One region of the Micromonospora sp. WMMD956 genome, then DNA from elsewhere that is predicted to be linked to it. Evidence: predicted binding sites of a transcription regulator. Region 1 holds the regulator's gene; each other region holds the start of a gene.
What was found. Region 1 encodes HrcA, which represses chaperone genes, less so after heat shock. Its sites were predicted from a motif close to GGTTNGCACNCTCNNNNNGAGNGTGCNAACC; they were not measured.

Region 1 (7,118 bases):
CCGCCCCTCGGCCTGGACCCGCCGCACCATCCGCCCGAGCCGCTCGCCGATTCCACCCACGCCCGCAGTGTAAGGAGGGGCCCCTTGTTAACGCATTCTGCATAGGAAGGGCCCCTTCCTAACACCTCGGCGCGGGGCGCGTCCGCGACGGACGCGCCCGCACGGACGCGCCCGCTCCCTCAGCGGCAGAGCATCGGGCCCAACGGCGCGCCGCCGAGCACGTGGGCGTGCACGTGGAAGACCTCCTGGCCGCCGTACGCCCCGGTGTTGAACATCAGCCGGAAGCCGTCGCCGAGCAGCCCCTCGTCCTCGGCCACGGCGGCGGCCGTGGCCAGCAGCTCGCCGGCGAGCGCCGGGTCGCCCTGGCCGAGGGTCGCCACGTCGGCGTAGTGCTCCTTGGGGATGACCAGCACGTGCACCGGGGCCTTCGGGTCGATGTCGCGGAAGGCGAGGGTGGTGGCGGTCTCCCGGACGACGGTGGCCGGGATCTCCCCGGCGACGATGCGGCAGAACAGGCAGTCGGATCCCATCGGGGCATGGTAAGTGGTGCCGGGCGGCTGGGGCATGATGGCCGCGTGACTTCACGGGCGGTGCTGGTGACGGGGGCCTCGCGGGGCATCGGGCGCGCGGTGGCGACGCGGTTCGCGGCCGGCGGGGACCGGGTGGCGATCCACCACCGGGGCTCCGGGGAGCTGGCCGAGCGGCTGCGCGCGGAGCTGCCGGGCGACGGTCACGTCGTGGTCCGCGCGGACCTGGCCGACCCCGAGGCGGTACGGGTGATGGTCGACGACGCGGCGGCCCGCCTCGGCGGGCTCGACGTGCTGGTCAACAACGCCGGGGTGTACGGCGAGCGGAACGCGCCGCACCCGGTGTTCGGCGCGTCCTACGCCGACTGGCAGCGGCGCTGGCGGCTGGTGCTGGAGACCAACCTGACGGGCGCGGCCAACGTGACCTGGTGCGCGGCCCAGCACATGCGGGGGCGGGGCGGCCGGGTCGTCAACGTGTCGTCGCGGGGCGCGTTCCGGGGCGAGCCGGAGCAGCCGGCGTACGGGGCGAGCAAGGCGGGGCTCAACGCGCTCGGCCAGTCCCTCGCGGTGGCGCTGGCCCCGTACGGCATCGCGGTCGCGACGGTGGCCCCCGGCTTCGTGGAGACGGACATGACCACGGAGCACCTCGCCGGCGAGAGCGGCGCGGCGATCCGGGCGCAGAGCCCGTTCGGCCGGGTGGCCCGCCCGGAGGAGATCGCGGCGGCGGTCCACTGGCTCGCGTCGGCGGAGGCGGAGTGGGCCTCCGGCACGGTCGTCGACCTCAACGGCGCGTCCTACCTGCGCACCTGACCCGGCCGGGGTTCACCAGCGGGACAGGCGGGTCACCGACAGGACAGGCGGGTCACCAGCGGGACAGGCAGGTCACCGACAGGACAGGCGGACCGCCGGCGGGACAGGCAGGTCACCGACAGGACAGGCGGACCGCCGGCGGGACAGACGGGTCACCGACAGGACAGGCGGGTCACGGTCACCAGCGGGACAGGCGGGTCGCCAGGACGCAGAGGGCGGCGACGCCCGCCGTGGAGGTGCGCAGCACGTGCGGGCCGAGGCGCACCGGGCGGGCGCCGGCCTGAGTGAACGCGGTCACCTCCGCGTCGGTGATGCCGCCCTCCGGGCCGACGACCAGCACGATCTCGCCCGCGGCGGGCAGCGCGGCGGCGGTCAGCGGCTCCTGCGCCTCCTCGTGCAGGACGAACGCGGCGGCGGCCCCCGCGATCCGGCGGGCCACCGTGGCCGTGGACTCGTCGGGGGCGCCGGCCACCACGGGCAGCCATGCCCGACGGGCCTGCTTCGCCGCCTCCCGGGCGGTCGCCGCCCACTTCTCCCGGGCCCGTACGCCCCGGTCGCCGCGCCACTGCGCCACCGAGCGGGCCGCCGCCCAGGGCACAATCTCGTCGACCCCGACCTCGGTCATCGCCTGCACGGCCAACTCGCCCCGGTCGCCCTTGGCGATGCCCTGCGCCACGACGAGCCGGGGGACGGGCGCGTCGACGTGCCCCCGGGCGGTGACCCGCAGGTCGAGGGCGCCCCTGCCGACGGCGGTGACCACGGCGGTGGCCGTGCCGCCCCGGCCGTCGGCCAGCAGCAGCTCCTCGCCGGCGCGCAGCCGCTGCACGGTGGCCGCGTGGTGCCCCTCCGGGCCGCCGAGGGTCAGCGAGTCGCCGGTGGGCAGCGCGTCGACCAGGAACAGCGGCGCCGACACCTCAGGCGTGCCCGTTGAAGGCGTCGCGCATCCGGGAGAAGAAGCCACCCTGCTTGCTCAGCTCGGCGACCTCCTCGCCCCGGGTCTTGGCGAAGTCGCGCAGCATCTTCTCCTGGTCGGCGTCGAGCTTGGTCGGGGTGCGCACGTCGAGGTGGACGTAGAGGTCGCCCCGGCCGGTGCCGCGCAGGTGCGGCACGCCCCGGGCGCGCAGCCGCAGGGTGCTGCCCGGCTGGGTGCCGGCCTTGACGTCGACCGTCTCCTCGCTGTCGAGGGTCTTGATGGTCAGCCGGGTGCCGAGCGCGGCGGCGGTCATCGGGACGGTGACCCGGCAGTGCAGGTCGTCGCCCTTGCGGGAGTAGACGTCGTGCGGGCGCTCGTGGATCTCGACGTAGAGGTCGCCGGCGGTGCCGCCGCCCGGGCCGACCTCGCCCTGCTGGGCGAGCCGGATGCGCATGCCGTCCTCGACCCCGGCGGGGATCTTGACGGTCAGCGAGCGGCGGGTGCGCACCCGACCGTCGCCGGTGCAGGTCGGGCAGGGGTGCGGGATGGTGGTGCCGTAGCCCTGGCAGACCGTGCACGGCCGGGCGGAGACCACCTGGCCGAGGAAGGTGCGCTGCACCGACTGGACCTCGCCCCGGCCGCCGCACGCCTCGCAGGTGGCCAGGTGGGTGCCGGCCGCCGTGCCCGCCCCGGAGCAGGTGGTGCAGAGCACCGCCGTGTCGACGGTGATGGGTGCCTCGACACCGAACGCCGTCTCGTGCAGGTCCAGCTCCAGGCGCAGGATCGCGTCCGCGCCGGGGCGGGTGCGCGGGCGCGGGCCCCGGGAGCCGCCGGCCGCGCCGCCGAAGAAGGCGTCCATGATGTCCTGGAAGCCGACGAACGGGCCGGCCCCGCCGGGCCCGCCCGGGCCGCCCATGCCACCGCCGCCGGGGGCGAGGGGGTCGCCGCCGAGGTCGACGATCTGCCGTTTCCGGTCGTCCGAGAGGACCTCGTACGCGGCGTTGATGTCCTTGAACTTCTCCTGTGCCTCCGGGTCCGGATTGACGTCCGGGTGGAACTGCCGCGCCAGCTTGCGGTAGGCGCGCTTGATCTCGTCGTCGGAGGCCTCCCGGCTCACGCCGAGGATGCCGTAGTAGTCCCTGGCCACTGCGTCCCGTGTCCTCATGTTCTTGTCGCGTTGCGCCGGTCGTCGGCCGGAGCCGGCCGTCGGCCCTGACTGGTCAGTTCTGGGCCAGCAGCTCGCCCACGTAGCGTGCCACGGCCCGCACCGTGGCGATGGTGCCGGGGTAGTCCATCCGGGTGGGGCCGACCACGCCCAGTCCACCGAGCGCGGTCGCCCCCGGGCCGTAGCCGGTGCTGACCACCGAGGCGGCCCGCAGGTTGTCGATCTCGTTCTCGTCGCCGATCAGCACGCGGGTGGTGGTCGACTCGGCCTCGCCGATGAGCTTGAGCATCACCACCTCCTCCTCCAGCGCCTCCAGGATGGGCCGCAGGGACCCCTGGAAGTCGAGCAGGCCGCCCCGGGTCAGGTTGGCGGTGCCGGCCAGCGCGATGCGCTCCTCGTGCCGCTCGACCAGCGTCTCCAGCAGGACGGTGGAGAGCGTGGTCATGGTGCCGCGCAGGTGCGGGGTCGACTCCTCGACCAGCGCCTGCACCAACGGCGGGGTTTCCGACAGCCGGCTGCCGACGAGCTTCTCGTTGACCAGCCGGCGCAGGTCGGTGACGTCGTCGGCGGCCACCGGCGCGGGCAGCTCGACCAGCCGCTGCTCGACCCGGCCCGTGTCGGCGATCATCACCAGCATCAGCCGGGTGGTGGAGATCGGCACCAGCTCCAGGTGCCGCACCGACGAGCGGGCCAGCGAGGGATACTGCACCACGGCGACCTGCCGGGTGAGCTGCGCCAGCAGCCGCACCGTGCGGTGCACCACGTCGTCGAGGTCGACCGCGCCGACCAGGAAGCGCTCGATCGCCCGGCGCTCGGCCGGGCTGAGCGGCTTGACCCGGGACAGCCGGTCGACGAAGAGGCGGTAGCCCCGGTCGGTGGGTACCCGGCCGGCGCTGGTGTGCGGCTGCCGGATGTAGCCCTCCTCCTCCAGCACCGCCATGTCGTTGCGGACCGTCGCGGGGGAGACGCCGAGCTGGTGCCGCTCGACCAGCGCCTTGCTGCCGACCGGCTCCTGGGTGGCGACGTAGTCCTCGACGATCGCGCGGAGCACGGCGAGCTTGCGGTCGTCCAGACCCACCCTGCCACCTCCTGTCGCACGTCGGGCCCGGCGGCGCGGCGGCACCGCAGGTCGGCGCTCCGCCGGCGCGTCGACGCCTGGCACTCGACTGTAACGAGTGCCAGTCTACGTCGGCTGCCCCGTCCTGGGTAAGATCAACGACGGACCGTGGGTGCGGTGGCCGCCGCGCGGGCGCGGGCCGACCGGTCGACGGCCGCCCGGCGCGGGCCGTCACCTGCGCACGCGGGCCGAAGATCCGCTCCGCCGAGCTGGTGTCGCACTGGTGCCGACTTGCCCGCAACCCCTACCGTGACGTGCATGACTGAACCACCTCGCCCTCCCGGATCGGGCGACCCCGGCGGCTACCCGCCGGAGCCGAACCCGTCGGCACCGTACGGCTCGCCGGGGCACGAGCCCACCGCACCACTGTCCGGCGCGCCCGGGGCGGGCGGCTATCCCCCGCCCGGTGGCTATCCGCCGCCCACCGGCGACCAGCCGCCGTCGGCCGGCTACCCGCCGCCCGGGGCGGGCGGCTTCCCCCCGCCCGGTGGCGGCTACCCGACCGGCGGCGCGTACGGCCCGCCCTCCGGCGGCTACGCCAACAACGAGGACAAGACCTGGGTCCTGGTGGCCCACTTCGGCGGCGCGGCGGGGATGTTCCTCGGCGGCGGCGTGCTCGGCTGGCTCGCGCCGCTGATCGCCCTGCTCGCCCGGGGCAACCAGTCACCGACGGTCCGCGCGCACGCGGTGGCGGCGCTGAACTTCCAGCTCCTCTGGTCGGTCATCGCCCTGATCGGCTGGATCCTCACCTGCATCCTGGTGGGGCTCCTGATCGGGTTCGGCGCGATGATCGTGGGCATCATCTTCGGCATCGTCGCCGGCATCAAGGCGAACGAGGGCAGCCCCTACCGCTACCCGATGACCGTCAACCTGATCAAGTGACCCCGCTGGTCACGTGACCCCGACCGGCCGCTCCCCCGGCCGGTCGGGGCCACCCCCGTCAGGGCAGCAGGTCGCGCACGACCGCGTCGGCCAGCAGCCGGCCGCGCAGCGTGAGCACCGCCCGGCCCGCCGCGTGCCCGGCCGGGTCGAGCAGGCCGTCGGCCAACGCCCGCCGGGCCGCGGCCCGGCCCGCATCGTCCAGCACGGCCAGGGGCAGCCCCGAGGCGAGCCGCAGCCGCAGCATCACGTCCTCCGTGTGGGCCTCGTCGGGCGTGAGCACCTCCCGGGCCAGGCCGGGCGACTCCCCCGCCGCGAGGCGCTTCGCGTACGCGGCCGGGTGCTTGACGTTCCACCAGCGCACCCCGCCGACGTGGCTGTGCGCCCCCGGCCCGAGGCCCCACCAGTCGCCGCCGGTCCAGTAGAGCAGGTTGTGCCGGCACCGGCCGGCCGGCGTGCGGGCCCAGTTGGACACCTCGTACCAGGAGAAGCCGGCCGCGTCGAGGGCCGCCTCCGCGGCCAGGTAGCGGTCCGCCGCCACGTCGTCGGAGGGGTACGGCAGCTCGCCGCGCCGCATCCGCGCGGCCAACCGGGTGCCGTCCTCCACGATCAGGGCGTACGCGCTGACGTGGTCCACCCCGCCGGCCACCACCTGCGCCAGGGACGCGGCGAAGTCGTCGGCGCTCTCTCCCGGCGTACCGTAGATCAGGTCGAGGTTGACGTGGTCGAACCCGGCGTCGCGGGCCTCCCGGGCGGCCTCGGTGGCCCGGCCGGCGCGGTGCCGGCGGTCGAGGATCGCCAGCACCCCCGGCGCGGCCGACTGCATGCCCAGCGAGATCCGGGTGTACCCGGCGGCCCGCAGGGTCTTCAGCGACTCCGGCGTCACCGACTCGGGGTTGGCCTCGGTGGTCACCTCCGCGTCGGCGGCCAGCCCCCAGGCGCGGTCGATGCCGTCGAGGATGCGGGCCAGGTCGTCGGCGGGCAGCAGGGTGGGCGTGCCGCCGCCGACGAACACGGTGTCGACCCGGGGCGGCGGGGCGTCGCCGAGCACCCGGGCGGCCAGCGCCAGCTCGGCGAGCACCGTGTCGGCGTACGCCTCGCGGCTCGCCCCGCCGCCCAGCTCGTCGGCGGTGTAGGTGTTGAAGTCGCAGTAGCCGCAGCGGCTGGCGCAGAACGGCACGTGCACGTACACGCCGAAGCCGCGCGCGCCGACGGCGCGGGTCGCGGTGGTGGGCAGCGAGCCGTCGGCCGGGACGGGCTCGCCTTCTGGAAGGACGCCGGGCATGGCCACTAGTGTGCCCGGCATGACCTCCACCGCCGCGCTCGTGCGGGTCGCCACGGCCCGTGGGGTGACCACCCTCACCCTGGACAGCCCGCACAACCGCAACGCGCTCTCCACGCCGCTGATGACCGAGCTGCTGGCCGGGCTGGCCGCCGCCGTGGCCGACGACGCGGTCCGGGTGGTGGTGCTCGACCACGCCGGCCCCGTCTTCTGCTCCGGCGCGGACCTGAAGGAGACCGCCGCCGCGTACGCCAGCGGGACGGTCCCGGCCGGGATGCTCGGCGAGGTGCTCGCGGCGGTCTGGGAGTGCCCGAAGCCGGTGGTGGCCCGCGTGGCCGGGCCGGCGCGGGCCGGCGGGCTGGGCCTGATCGCGGCGGCCGACCTGGCGATCTGCGCGCAGGAGGCGACGTTCGCGTTCACCGAGG
Region 2 (7,118 bases), 590 kb from region 1:
GGTCAGCGCCGGCAGCGCGTCGGTGGCGTCCGCGCCGGCCCGGGTCAGCGCGGCGGCCACCCCGAGGGCCGCGAACGCCCCGATGCCCGCCAGACCGAACCACAGCCGGCGCGCGGCGAGGACGCCGAGCAGCGCCGCGAAGCCGGCCAGCAGCAGCGCCGTCCCGACCAGCAGGGCGATCTTGTCGTACGTGCCGAAGACCGCGATGCCGAACTGCTTGACCGGTTCGGGGACGGTGTCGACGACCAGCCCGCCGACCGCGACCAGCGGGGCCGACCGGGGGCCGGTCAGCACCGCCACCGGTTCGGCGGCGCCGATCGCCACGGCGGCGGCGGTGATCCCGGCCAGCGCGGCGTACCCGCGCGAGATGGTGCCCATCCGCCCAGTGTTTCCGATCGGCCGGGAACGCGACAGGCACGTCAGCGTTCCGTAAGCAACCGCCCCGTGCTCCGGACCCGGGACGGGCGGCCGGGACACGGGGCGGAAAAGCGTCAAGGCACGCCGTGGGGAGCCGGCGTGCCTTGACCGTGGTGCGGCTGGGTCGGACCCGGGTGGGTCAGAAACCGGGGCCGTGCTGGTGGCCGTGGCCGTGCGAGTGGCCGTGGCCACCGGCGGCGGCCGGCTCGGCCTTCTCCGGCTTCTCCACCACCAGGCTCTCGGTGGTGAGCAGCAGGCCGGCGATCGAGGCGGCGTTGGTGACGGCGTTGCGGGTCACCTTCACCGGGTCGATGATGCCGGACTTGACCAGGTCGACGTAGTCACCGACGGCGGCGTCGAGGCCGTGGCCCCACTGGCTGCCGGCGACCTTCTGCACCACCACGTAGCCGTCGTGGCCGGCGTTCTGGGCGATCCAGCGCAGCGGCTCGACGAGCGACTTGCGCACGATCGAGACGCCGGTCTTCTCGTCACCGGTGAAGCCGAGGTCGTCGTCGAGCACCGACAGGATCTGCGCCAGGGCGGCGCCGCCGCCCGGGACCGTGCCCTCCTCGACGGCGGCCTTCGTCGCGGCGATGGCGTCCTCGATGCGGTGCTTGCGCTCCTTCATCTCGACCTCGGTCGCCGCGCCCACCTTGATGACCGCGACGCCGCCGGAGAGCTTCGCCAGCCGCTCGGCCAGCTTCTCCCGGTCCCAGTCGGAGTCCGAGGCCTCGATCTCCTTGCGGATCTGGGCGACCCGGTCGGCGACCTCGTTGGCCTTGCCGCCGCCGTCGACGATCGTCGTGGTCTCCTTGTCGACCACGACGCGCCGGGCGGTGCCGAGCACCTCCAGGCCGACCTGGTCGAGCTTGTAGCCCAGCTCCGGGGCGACCAGCTCGGAGCCGGTGAGGATCGCCATGTCCTGGAGCATCGCCTTGCGGCGGTCGCCGAAGCCCGGGGCCTTGACCGCGCAGACCTTGATGGTCTTGCGGATCGCGTTGACCATGAGGGTGGACAGGGCCTGGCCCTCGACGTCCTCGGCGACGATCAGCAGCGGCTTGTTGTTCTGGAGGACCTTCTCCAGCAGCGGCAGCAGCTCCTCGATCGCCGAGATCTTCTGCGTGGTGATCAGGATGTACGGGTCCTCCAGGACCGCCTCCTGGCCCTCCGCGTCGGTGACGAAGTTGGGGGAGATGAAGCCCTTGTCGAACTGGAGGCCCTCGGTCACGTTGAGCTCGGTGGTGAGCGCCGAGCCCTCCTCGACGGTGATGACGCCGTCGCGACCGACCCGCTCCATCGCCTCGGCGATCAGGTCGCCGATGGTGGCGTCCTGCGCGGAGATCGTCGCCACGTGCGCGATCGACTCCTTGCCGGCGACCTCGACGGCCCGGTCGAGCAGCGCCTCGGAGACCTTCGTCGCCGCCGCGTCGACGCCCCGCTTGAGGCCGGCCGGGTTGGCGCCGGCGGCCACGTTGCGCAGGCCCTCGCGGACCATCGCCTGGGCCAGCACGGTCGCGGTGGTGGTCCCGTCGCCGGCGACGTCGTTGGTCTTGGTCGCCACCTCCTTGACCAGCTGCGCGCCGAGGTTCTCGTACGGGTTGGTGAGCTCGATCTCCTTGGCGATGGTCACGCCGTCGTTGGTGATCGTGGGCGCACCGAATTTCTTGTCCAGGACGACGTTGCGCCCGCGCGGGCCGAGAGTGACCTTGACCGCGTCCGCGAGGGCGTTGACACCGTGCTCCAGCAGGTGCCGGGCGTCGTCCGAGAAGCTCAGGATCTTCGCCATCTGTATCCCTTCGAAGCGTCACTGCCCCGGCCCGGCGAGCCGGACCGGGGCAGTGACGCGGATCGGTTGCTTACTTCTCGATGACCGCGAGGACGTCGCGGGCGGAGAGCACCAGGTACTCCTCGCCGGCGTACTTGACCTCGGTGCCGCCGTACTTCGAGTAGAGGACGGTGTCGCCGACCTTGACGTCGATCGGCACGCGGTTGCCCTTGTCGTCGATCCGGCCCGGGCCGACAGCGAGGACGGTGCCCTCCTGCGGCTTCTCCTTGGCGGTGTCGGGGATCACGATGCCCGACGCCGTGGTGGTCTCAGCCTCGTTCGCCTGGACCACGATGCGGTCCTCGAGCGGCTTGATCGCAACCTTGGTCGCGGTAGTCACGGGCATACCCTCCTGGGGTACTGGTTTCGTTGCCGGACGGCGGGGCCGACCAGCGTCAATCTGCCACATGCCACCGGGCGGGGCCGTCGTCGCGGGTGCCGGTCCGCCTGGCGTCACCCCCGGGCGCGGGGCCCGGAAGCTGGCACCCTCGATGGGAGAGTGCTAATCGCAGGTTAGGCCGTGGCTAGCACTCCGTCAAGGAGAGTGCCAACGCGTCGCCCGTCGTGTCGCCACAGTTCCGCCACCCGTCACCTCGACACGCCGCCGGCACGGGCCCCGGACCCCGCCAACCTCCGGCACCGCCGCCACCGCCGCCGGCCGGCCGCCGCCCGGGCCCGACAATGGGCGCGTGGATCTCGATCAGCTCGCCGCCCTGCATACCCCCGAGGGGTCGGCCGCGCTCGCCGCGGCGACCGAGGTGGCCGGCGGCGACCCGCTGGCCGCGGCGGCCGCGCTCCGCTCGGCCGGGGTGCCCGCCGGGCTGGCCGCCGCCGCGCTCACCCAGGCCGAGCTGCGCCGCCGGGCGGTCGGCAAGTTCGGGCCGGCGGCGGCCGGCATGTTCCTCACCCGCGCCGGCCTGGAGCAGGCGACCCGGGGGGTCGTCGCGGCCCGGCGGGCCGACCGGCTGCGCGCCGCCGGGGTGCGCACCCTGGCCGACCTGGGCTGCGGCCTCGGCGCCGACGCGCTCGCCGCCGCCCGCGCCGGCATCCGGGTGTACGGGGTGGAGGCCGACCCGGTCACCGCCGCGATGGCCGCCGCGAACGCCGAGGCCGCCGGGCTGGCCGACCGCTTCACGGTGGAGTGCGGCGACGCCACGGCGTTCGACGTGTCCGCCGTCGACGCGGCGTTCTGCGACCCGGCGCGGCGCAGGGCCGGCACCGGCCGGCGGATCTTCGACCCGAACGCCTACTCGCCGCCGTGGGACTTCGTCACCGCGCTGGCCGAGCAGGTGCCGCACACGGTGGTGAAGGTGGCCCCCGGGCTCGACCACGCGCTGATCCCGGCGGGCGCGGAGGCGGAGTGGGTGAGCGTCGGCGGCGACCTGGTCGAGGCCGCCCTGTGGTGCGGCCGCCTCGCCGAGGTCCCCCGCCGCGCCACCGTGCTGAAGGAAGGGCCCCCTGTTAACGCTTTCTGTATAGGAAGGGCCCCCTGCAATCACCCCCGACCCGCCTGCCACCACCAGCTCACCGGATCCGGCACGGAAGAGGCCGCCGTCGGCCCGGTCCGGCGGTACGTCCACGACCCCGACCCGGCCGTCGTCCGCGCGCACCTCGTGGCGGAGCTGGCCGGCGAGCTGGACGCCACGCTCGCCGACCCGAGCATCGCCTACCTGTACGCAGACGCGCCCGGCGCGACGCCCTTCGCCCGCTGCCTGGAGGTCACCGACGTGCTGCCGTTCTCGCTGAAGCGGCTGCGCGCCCTGCTGCGGGAGCGCGGGGTGGGCCGAGTCGAGATCCTCAAGCGCGGCTCGGCGCTGGAGCCGGAGCGGCTGCGGCGCGACCTGCGGCTGGCCGGTCCGCAGGCGGCGAGCCTGGTGCTGACCCGGGTGGCCGGCGCCCCCACCGTGCTGGTCTGCCGCCCGGTGCCGGATCCGCTGGATCACGGGGCGGCGGCCGGCTAGCTTGTCGGCATGGCGGGACAGGGGACTCCGGCGACGGCGCTGCTGACGAAGCGGAAGATCCGGCACAGCACCCACCCGTACGACGTGTCGCCGGACGCGCCGAACTACGGCGCGCTCGTCGCGGCGGCCCTGGGCGTGCCGCCGGAGCGGGTGTTCAAGTCCCTCGTCGCCGAGGTCGACGGCGCGCTCGCGGTGGCGGTGGTGCCGGTGACCGGCGAGCTGGACCTCAAGGCGCTCGCCGCCGCGCTCGGCGGCAAGCGGGCGACGATGGCCGACCGGACGGTCGCGGAGCGGGCCACCGGGTACGTGCGCGGTGGGATCAGCCCGCTCGGCCAGCGCAAGCGGCTGCCCACGGTGCTGGACGCCTCCGCGCTGGCCCACGACACCGTGTACGTCTCGGCTGGCCGGCGCGGCCTCCAGCTCCAGCTCGCCCCGGCCGACCTGGTCGCCCTCACCAACGCCGCCACCGCCCCCATCGCCACCGGCGGGAGTGTGTCGATTTCCGTGTTTGGGCCTGTGGTGTGATCGAGGTTGTTAGATGGTGATCCGGTCGCCGTAGGCGAGGATCAGGGCGTTGAGGGCCTTGGCCCAACCGTAGACCCGGCCGGTGATGCTCCCGCCGCCCTTACGTTTCTGCTGAACGACGAGGTAGAGGACCTTCATCGCGGCCTGCTCGGTCGGGAAGTGCCCCCGCCTGCGGGCGGCTTGGCGGAACCGGGCGTTCAGGCTTTCGATGATGTTGGTGGTGTAGAGGACTTTGCGGACCTCGTGGTCGTAGTCCAGGAACGGCACGAACTGCGGCCAGGAGGTCCGCCAGAGCCGGATCACGGCCGGGTACTGATCGCCGAACTCGGCGGCGAAGGCCTCGAACCGGGCCTCCGCAGCCGCGACGGTGGGGGCGGTGTAGATCTCCCGCAACGCGGGGGTGATCTTCTGCCAGTCCTTGCGGTTGGTGTATCGCAGTGACGCCCGCACGAGGTGCACGACGCACTGCTGGTGCACCGCCTGCGGCCAGACCTGCTCGATCGCGTCGGTCATGCCCTTGAGGCCGTCAGAGCAGACCATGAACACGTCCTCCACACCCCGGTTACGCAGTTCGGTGAGGTAACCGGCCCACTGCTTGGCGCCCTCACCGCCGGTCCCGGCCCACATGCCCAGCACGTCACGTTCCCCGTCGAGGCTGATCCCGACCACCACGTAGACGGGCCGGTTCGCGACCTGCCCCTGGCGGATCTTCATCACCAAGGCGTCGATGAACACCACCGGATAGACCCGGTCCAGGGGCCGTTGCCGCCAGGCTTCCATCTCGTCCACGACGCTGTCGGTGACCCGGCTGATCAACTCCCGGGACACGTCGGCGTCGTACACGTCCGCCAGATGCGCGGAGATCTCCCCGGTCGTCAGGCCCTTGGCATACAGCGACAGGATCGCCTCGTTGAACCCGTCCAGCCGGCGGGTGTGCTTCGGGACGATCCGCGGCGTGAACGACCCGGCCCGATCCCGAGGGACCTGGATCCGCACCGGCCCGACCTCGGTCTGCACCGTCTTCACCCCGTGCCCGTTACGGATGTTGACCCGCCGGCCGGTGGCCTCGTCCACGCCGGCCTCGTCGAGGTGAGCATCCAGCTCCGCATCGAGCGCCGATTCCAGGACGGTCCGGGTGATCCCCGCGAGGAGCCCACCCGGCCCGACCAACGACACTCCATCGGCCTTGGCCCGCTCAACCAGCTGCTGCGCGAACTCCACCTCCGCCGCCGTCGGCTGCGGAAGTTGAACAGCGTTCTTCTTGTCTGCCATGACGTGGTCCTTCCCGGACAGGACCAACGTCCTGCCCAACGGACCACACCCAGGTCAAACACGGAAAACTACGCAGTCCCTCACCAGGATTCGGAGGGCCAGCTTGAGTGACAGCGGGACTAGACACTGTGTCGAAGTCGGTGCCGGGGGTTGAGCTGCTGGCTTGAGGGTTGTGGCGTGTTGGTGTTCGAGATGTAGCGAGGTCTCCGGTATCTGGTTCAGCGACCAAGCAGAACCCGAACACCGGAGACCTCGTGGCCACTGTAGCGGTGACGAGGCGGCATGACCTGACCGACGCACAGTGGGTGGCGTTGGAGCCGTTGCTGCCCGTGGGACGTAGGCCGGGTCGGCCGTCGAGATGGACGAAACGGCAGCTCATTGATGGGATGCGGTGGCGGATACGGGTCGGTGCGCCGTGGCGGGACGTTCCGGAGTGCTACGGGTCCTGGGGGGCGGTATACGCGCTGTTTCGGCGTTGGCAGCGTGACGGGACCTGGGCGGAGATCCTGACCGCGTTGCAGGCTCTCGCGGACGCGTCCGGGCGTGTCACGTGGGACGTGTCGGTGGACTCGACGGTGGCCCGGGCGCATCAGCATGCTGCGGGGGCGCGTAGAAGGGGGATCTGCAGGTCGAACCCCCGGGCGGGGTCGTGGTGGAACCGGCTGATCATGCACTCGGCCGGTCGCGGGGTGGGTTGACCACGAAGGTGCACCTGGCGTGTGAGCAGGGGCAGAAGCCGTTGTCGATCGTGTTGACCGCCGGGCAGCGTGGGGACAGCCCGCAGTTCATCGCGGTGCTCGACGGGATCCGGGTGCCCCGTCTCGGCGGCGGTCGGCCCCGGACCCGTCCGGACCGGGTCCTCGCGGACAAGGCGTACACGTCGAAGGCCAACCGCCGCTACCTGCGTCGACGTGGAATCAGAGCGACGATCCCGTCGAAGGCCGACCAGGACGCCAACCGACGGAAGAAGGGGTCGAAGGGCGGCCGGCCCCCGGCCTTCGATCCGCAGCGGTACAAGCAGCGCCATACCGTGGAGTGCGGCATCAACCGACTCAAACGCCACCGTGCGGTGGCGACCCGCTTCGACAAACTCACCGTCCGCTACGAAGCCACCGTGC
Region 3 (7,118 bases), 920 kb from region 1:
CCCGCATCCCGAGTACGACAAGCACGCCGACACCCTGCACCGGGCGCTGACCGCGATCACGGAGCGCGGGTACTGGTCCGCCTATCCCGAGTCACCCAGCCCCCGGGTGTACGGCGAGACCGCCGCCGCCGACGGCAAGGCCGCCTTCGAGGCGTACCTGGGTGGCGACTTCCCGCTCGACCAGCCGGGCAGCGGCGACCGGGTCGCCACCGAGGCCAGCCCCTTCGGGCTGGAGCTGAACGTCAGCTACCCGCACCCGGGCGTCGACGAGCTGGTGGCCGCCGCCTCCGCCGCCCTGCCCGCCTGGCGCGACGCCGGTCCGCAGGCCCGCGCGGGCGTCTGCCTGGAGATCCTCGACCGGCTGCACAGGCACGTCTTCGAGCTGGCCAACGCGGTGCAGTTCACCAGCGGCCAGGCGTTCGTGATGGCCTTCCAGGCCGGCGGCGCGCACGCGCTGGACCGCGCCCTCGAAGCGGTCGCCTACGCGTACGCGGAGATGACCCGCCACCCGGGGACGGCCGGCTGGGAGAAGGCCGCCGGCAAGGGCGACCCGCTGCGGATGACCAAGACGTTCCACGTGGTGCCGCGCGGGGTGGCCCTGGTGATCGGCTGCAACACCTTCCCGACCTGGAACTCCTACCCCGGGCTGTTCGCCTCGCTGGTCACCGGCAACCCGGTGGTCGTCAAGCCGCACCCCCGCGCGGTGCTGCCGCTCGCGATCACCGTGAAGTACGCCCGCGAGGTGCTCGCCGAGGCCGGCTTCGACCCCAACCTGGTGCTGCTCGCCCCCGAGGCCCCCGGCGAGAGGCTCGCCTCCACCCTCGCCCTGCACCCGGCCGTGAAGATCGTCGACTTCACCGGCTCCACCGAGTACGGCGACTGGCTGGAGGCCAACGCCCGGCAGGCGACGGTCTACACGGAGAAGGCCGGGCTGAACGCCGTGGTGATCGACTCCACCGACGACTTCGCCGGGATGTGCCGCAACCTCGGCTTCACGCTGACCCTCTACAGCGGCCAGATGTGCACCACCTCGCAGAACATCCTCATCCCCGCCGGGGGCATCGACACCGACCAGGGGCACAAGAGCTTCGACGAGGTGGCCGCCGGGATCGCCGCCGTCGTGGGCAAGCTCACCGCCGACCCGGCCCGGGGCGTCGAGCTGACCGGCGCGATCGTCAACGACGGGGTGCTGGAACGCCTCGACGAGGTCACCAAGGCCGGAGCGGCGGTGCTGGAGTCGCGTACCGTCGAGCATCCCGCCTTCCCCGGCGCGGTGGTGCGGACGCCGACCATCGTCAGGCTCGCCGCCGCCGACACGGCGACGTACGGCCGGGAGTGGTTCGGGCCGATCTCGTTCGTGATCGCCACCGACTCCACCGCGCACAGCCTGGAGCTCCTGCGCGCCACCGTGGGCGAGTCCGGGGCGCTGACCGCCGCCGTCTACTCGACCGACCCGGCGGTGCTGGACGCGGCCGAGGCGGCGGCGATCGACGTCGGCGTGCACCTGTCGTGCAACCTGACCGGCGGCGTCTTCGTCAACCAGTCGGCGGCGTTCTCCGACTTCCACGGCAGCGGCGCCAACCCGGCGGCGAACGCGGCGCTGACCGACGGCGCGTACGTGGCGAACCGGTTCCGCATCGTCCAGAGCCGCCGCCCCGCCTGAGGTGCAAGGAGGGGCCCCTTGTTAACGCTTTCTGTTGTACAGGGGGCCCCTGCAAACACCCCCGCCTCAGGCCGGGCGGCGCATCTGGAGCTCGCGCAGGGCGGGGAGCCTCGGGTGCGGGACCCGCACGCCCGTGTCGACGAAGCCCAGCCTCCGGTACGCCCGGTAGGCGCGGTCGTTGCCGACGACCACCTCCAGCATCAGCTCCGGCCGACCGCACTCCCGGGACCAGGCGGCGACCCCCTCGATCAGCGCGGCGAGCAGCCCGGTGCCGCGCCGGGCCGGCGTGACGTAGACGGCGTAGACGACGGTGAGGCCGGGTTCGTCCGCCGAGATCGTCCCGCCGGCGTGCCCGACGAGCCGCCCGGCGGGGCCACCCGGCCGGTCCGCGCCGGGGTCGGCGACGAACTGGGCGGTGTGCCGGCCGCTGGCGACCGACGCGACGCGGGCCGCGTACTCGGCGTGCGGGCGGGCGGCGGCCTCCGCCAGGGTCTCCAGGAAGGCCAGCGGCGCGTCGGCGAGCATCTCCAGCCGCAGCGCCCGCATCCGCGCCGCGTCCGGCAGGGTCAACCGGCGTACGTCGACTGCCGGCGCGGCGGTGTCGGCCGTCCCCGTCGGGGCGCTGCCCGGGTCGGTCGGCGGGCGGGAACCTGCTGTCATCCCGCATACCTATCGCAGTGATGGCCGCCTATGCCGCACCGGGTTGAGGTCGGTCCGTTATAGCCCTATTTGTGGTCGTGCGCCGTCGTCACTCCTCGTGTAGCGTGCGATTTCGGTCACTGGTTTCCCGGTCGGCGCAGACGGGTGAAACCGGTGTTCCCGGGGCCGCCGGTTCCGTCGGCGTACCCGCTCGTGGAAGGCCGCGCGACGTTAGGAAGTGCACCGTGGCACAGGGCACCGTGAAGTGGTTCAACGCCGAGAAGGGCTACGGCTTCATCGCCGTCGACGGGGGGCAGGACGTCTTCGTCCACTTCTCCGCCATCGAGATGGACGGCTACAAGGCGCTGGACGACGGGCAGCGCGTGGAGTTCGAGATCGCGCAGGGGCAGAAGGGGCCGCAGGCCGAGCGCGTACGCGTCGTCGCCTGACGCCCCGACCGGTTGGCCCGCGGGCGGGCGGGCCACCGATGGCCGGCGGAGCGCGCCGCCCCGGTCGGCGCGGACGGATCGGTCCGGGGCGGCGCGGACGGGGCGGTCCAGGAATGCTGCGGACCGTTCCCACATCGCCGCCGGGGAGGGCGCACGTCCCAGGGCGCATGTCCCAGCCATCTCCGTCCGATCGATCGATCCCACCGGGGCCCGAAGGGCCGGTCGGCCGTGCTTGGTCGGGCTGCGGTCGGTTTCCCGGCCGCCAGGTGCCGCGCCGGGTTGCCGACCCACCCTGGCCAAGGCTCCACCCTGGTCCGGCCCCAGCTTGGTCCGGCGCCAGCTTGGCCCGGTGCCACCTTGGCCCAGCACCACCTTGGCCCGGTGCCACCGCCGGTTCGCGCCGTGCCGTCCCGCCGTGGTAGCCCTGCCCACCGGGCCGCGCCGCGTCGTGGCCGCCGCCCGGCTGTGTTTCCGCCCGGACCCGCTGGTCGGCCTGCCCGGGGAAGGGGCGGGCGGATGGTCCCGGGTGCCCCGGCGCGCCGCGCCGCGGTCGGTGGCCGCTCGTGCCGGTCCCGGCTCTCGCCTGCTCTGGCCCTCGCCTGCCTGGCCGCACCCTCTCGGCTCTCTCGCCCTTCTTGGTCCGACCGTCCTGCCTCGTCGGTCCTGCCCTCGTCGGTCCTGCCCTCGTCCGTCCTGGCCTTGGTCCGTCCTGGCCCTGGCCGTGTGCCTGGTCGCCCTGGTGCGCCTGGTCGTCCCGGTCCGGCCGGTCGTTACGGTCGTCACGTGCGCCGGGCGGCGGGCGTACGAGGGGTCGGTTACCGCCGCCCGGCCGGCGGGTGAAATCGGCTGAACCGGCGGGCCGGGTCGCGCTGGTCAGGTGGGGTCGACCCGGTCCGTCCGCCGCATCGTGCTTGCACTCGGCAGGGCAGAGTGCTAAACAAGTCATTGGCACTCGCCTTGGGTGAGTGCCAATGGTCGGGACGGTGGGGCCACGGCCGCACGGCGGAGATCCGTCGGGCGGCACATGGCCGGTCGTCGCGGGCTATCCGGCCCGGCCGAGGAGACGTCGTCGTCGCCAGGTGGCGACGTCCCAAGGTGCGTACACCAGGCGGCCCATCCGGGACACACACTCGGGTGGCCCGTGAGTGTCCAGGAGGACAACGCCGTATGGCCAAGATGATCGCGTTCGACGAAGAGGCTCGCCGCGGCCTCGAGCGGGGCATGAACCAGCTCGCCGACGCCGTGAAGGTGACCCTCGGCCCGAAGGGCCGCAACGTGGTGCTCGAGAAGAAGTGGGGTGCCCCCACCATCACCAACGATGGTGTGAGCATCGCCAAGGAGATCGAGCTCGAGGACCCGTACGAGAAGATCGGCGCCGAGCTGGTCAAGGAGGTCGCCAAGAAGACCGACGACGTGGCCGGTGACGGCACGACGACGGCGACCGTCCTGGCCCAGGCCCTGGTCCGCGAGGGCCTGCGCAACGTGGCCGCCGGCGCCAACCCGATGGCCCTGAAGCGGGGCATCGAGGCCGCCGTGGCCAGCGTCTCGGAGGAGCTGTCCAAGCTCGCCAAGGACGTCGAGACCAAGGAGCAGATCGCCTCCACCGCCTCCATCTCCGCCGGTGACAGCACCGTCGGCGAGATCATCGCCGAGGCGATGGACAAGGTCGGCAAGGAAGGCGTCATCACCGTCGAGGAGAGCAACACCTTCGGCCTGGAGCTCGAGCTCACCGAGGGCATGCGCTTCGACAAGGGCTACATCTCCGCGTACTTCATGACCGACCCGGAGCGGATGGAGGCCGTCTTCGACGAGCCCTACATCCTGATCGCCAACAGCAAGATCTCGTCGGTGAAGGACCTGCTCCCGATCCTGGAGAAGGTCATGCAGTCGGGCAAGCCGCTGCTGATCATCGCCGAGGACGTGGAGGGCGAGGCCCTGCCGACCCTGGTGGTCAACAAGGTCAAGGGCGTCTTCAAGTCCGCGGCCGTCAAGGCCCCCGGCTTCGGCGACCGCCGCAAGGCCATGCTGACCGACATCGCCATCCTCACCGGTGGCCAGGTCATCAGCGAGGAGCTCGGCCTCAAGCTGGAGGCCGCCGGCCTCGACATGCTGGGCCGCGCCCGCAAGGTCGTGGTGACCAAGGACGAGACCACCATCGTCGACGGTGCCGGCGACGCCGAGCAGATCCAGGGCCGGGTCAACCAGATCCGGGCCGAGATCGACAAGAGCGACTCCGACTACGACCGCGAGAAGCTGCAGGAGCGCCTGGCCAAGCTGGCCGGCGGTGTTGCGGTGATCAAGGTCGGCGCGGCCACCGAGGTCGAGCTGAAGGAGCGCAAGCACCGCATCGAGGACGCCGTCCGCAACGCGAAGGCCGCCGTCGAGGAGGGCATCGTCCCGGGTGGTGGCGTCGCGCTGGTGCAGGCCGGCAAGACCGCCTTCGACAAGCTGGACCTGACCGGCGACGAGGCGACCGGCGCGCAGATCGTCAAGATCGCGCTGGACGCCCCGCTGCGGCAGATCGCCGTCAACGCCGGCCTGGAGGGTGGCGTCGTCGTCGAGCGCGTCCGCAACCTGGACGCCGGCCACGGCCTCAACGCCGCCAGCGGCGAGTACGTGGACCTGCTGGCCGCGGGCATCATCGACCCGGCCAAGGTGACCCGGTCGGCGCTGCAGAACGCCTCGTCGATCGCGGCGCTCTTCCTCACCACCGAGGCCGTCGTCGCGGACAAGCCGGAGAAGGCCCCGGCCGCCGCGGCTGGCCCGGGCGGCGGGGACATGGACTTCTGAGTCCAGCTCCCACCGGAGTTCAGTTACACCGCACGTCGAGGGGGCGGGTCGCGTCAGCGGCCCGCCCCCTCCGCGCCGTCACGGCCGCCAGCGCCGGCCACTCCGGCCTCGGACACTCGGGCCGTGGGCACTCCGGCCAAGGCCACTCGGTCCTCGGGCACTCCCGTGTCGGGCACTCCGGCCTCGGGCACTTGCCCGCCGGCGGCTCTCACGCCGGCGGCTCTCACGTCGGCAGGGGCGGCTGGTCGCGTCGCCGCCCGGCCCGACCGGGCGGCCGGCGAATGCGGATCGGCTCGTCAACGCGGATCGGCTCGTCGACCAGGACCACCGGCTCCTCCGCCCCGGGCGCGTCGCCCCCGGCCATCTCCGCCAGTTGCTCGGCGTCGCCGTAGTCCAGCCGGTCGAACGGCAGTTGCCCCGGGATCTCCTCGACCGGCACCCAGGCGGCGGAACGTGGAGCCTCGGCCCGCTCGTCGTCCGTGGTCATCGCGGCCTCCTCACCTCGACGGTAGGTGACCGTCGATGCCGGGGCGGCCGAACGGCGCTATCCGGCCCGGTGCCCGTTTAGCCTGCCGCCAGGGCGAGGATCGCGGGGCCGCCGCCGGGGCGCGGGGCGCGAGGTGAGAAGGGGACCCCTCTCTACCGTATGCGTTAACAAGGGGCCCTTCCTTACCGCTCAGCGGGCCGCGCGGACAGCGGCGTACGCGTCGACCAGGCCCGCCCCGCTGATGTTCGCGTCCCCGCCGCAGGCGTCGGCCGGCTTGCGGGAGGCGTACGTCGCCCCGGCCGGGACGGCGGTGTCGCGCAGGATCCGGCGGGTGCGCTCCAGGTCGCCGACCAGCGTCGGGTTCGCCGACCACATCAGCGCCACCACGCCCGCGACCTGCGGGGCGGCCATCGACGTGCCGTCGAGGGTGGCATAGCCGCCGCCCGGCATCGCGGAGAGCACCCCCACGCCCGGGGCGACCACGTCCGGCTTCGCCGCGCCGGGCGCCGGCCCCCGGCTGGAGAAGTCGGCGACCTGGCGCTCCCGGTCGGTCGCCCCGACGGTGAACACGTCCGGGTACGTCGCCGGCGGATCCTCGATCGACCGGCAGTACGGCCCGGTGTTGCCGGCCGCCGCGACGACGAAGATGCCCGCCGCGTCCAGCGCGTCGGCCGCCGGCCGCAGCGCCGCCGGGTCGCAGCCCTCGATCGGCGGGCAGCCCCACGAGTTCGTCAGCACCTGGGGGGCCCGCTCGGGCCGCCCGTCGGTGAACGGGTCGCCGCCGGCCGGGAACGGGGCCAGCATGAACTGGAGGCAGTCGAGGTAGCGCGCCGGGCTGCCGAGGTTGCGGTCGAGGTTGACGCAGCCGACCCAACTCGCCCCGGGGGCCACCCCGATCCCGTCCCGCCCGACGGCGCTGCCCGTCGTGTGGGTGCCGTGGCCGCCCTGGTCGGTCGGCGCGCGGGTGTGGTCCCACGGGTCGTACCAGGAGTCGTCGCCGCCGCGGAAGCCGCCGGCCAGCGCCGGGTGCCGACCGTCCACCCCGGAGTCGGAGCTGCCCACCACGACGCCGGCCCCGGTGACCCCGAGC

Region 2: the regulator HrcA is predicted to act here: its motif matches at 2,720-2,750, upstream of groES (co-chaperone GroES).
Region 3: the regulator HrcA is predicted to act here: its motif matches at 3,695-3,725, upstream of groL (chaperonin GroEL).

The regions. Positions count from the first base shown of each region.
Region 1 covers NZ_JARUBI010000005.1:1,116,231-1,123,348, forward strand. Annotated here, with positions in the region: gene O7628_RS05155 (serine hydrolase domain-containing protein) at 1-60, opposite strand, end outside; gene O7628_RS05160 (histidine triad nucleotide-binding protein) at 180-530, opposite strand; gene O7628_RS05165 (SDR family oxidoreductase) at 576-1,337, shown strand; gene O7628_RS05170 (16S rRNA (uracil(1498)-N(3))-methyltransferase) at 1,516-2,250, opposite strand; gene dnaJ (molecular chaperone DnaJ) at 2,252-3,397, opposite strand; gene hrcA (heat-inducible transcriptional repressor HrcA) at 3,471-4,493, opposite strand; gene O7628_RS05185 (DUF4870 domain-containing protein) at 4,791-5,414, shown strand; gene hemW (radical SAM family heme chaperone HemW) at 5,473-6,696, opposite strand; gene O7628_RS05195 (enoyl-CoA hydratase-related protein) at 6,716-7,118, shown strand, end outside.
Region 2 covers NZ_JARUBI010000005.1:1,701,295-1,708,412, forward strand. Annotated here, with positions in the region: gene O7628_RS07815 (molybdopterin-dependent oxidoreductase) at 1-378, opposite strand, end outside; gene groL (chaperonin GroEL) at 557-2,203, opposite strand; gene groES (co-chaperone GroES) at 2,274-2,588, opposite strand; gene O7628_RS07830 (methyltransferase domain-containing protein) at 2,932-4,203, shown strand; gene ybaK (Cys-tRNA(Pro) deacylase) at 4,213-4,728, shown strand; gene O7628_RS07840 (IS256 family transposase) at 4,738-6,000, opposite strand; partial or broken gene O7628_RS07845 (IS5 family transposase) at 6,255-7,118, shown strand, end outside.
Region 3 covers NZ_JARUBI010000005.1:2,034,086-2,041,203, reverse strand. Annotated here, with positions in the region: gene paaN (phenylacetic acid degradation protein PaaN) at 1-1,663, shown strand, start outside; gene O7628_RS09425 (GNAT family N-acetyltransferase) at 1,730-2,209, opposite strand; gene O7628_RS09420 (cold-shock protein) at 2,548-2,751, shown strand; gene groL (chaperonin GroEL) at 3,919-5,541, shown strand; gene O7628_RS09410 (hypothetical protein) at 5,765-6,028, opposite strand; gene O7628_RS09405 (S8 family serine peptidase) at 6,218-7,118, opposite strand, start outside.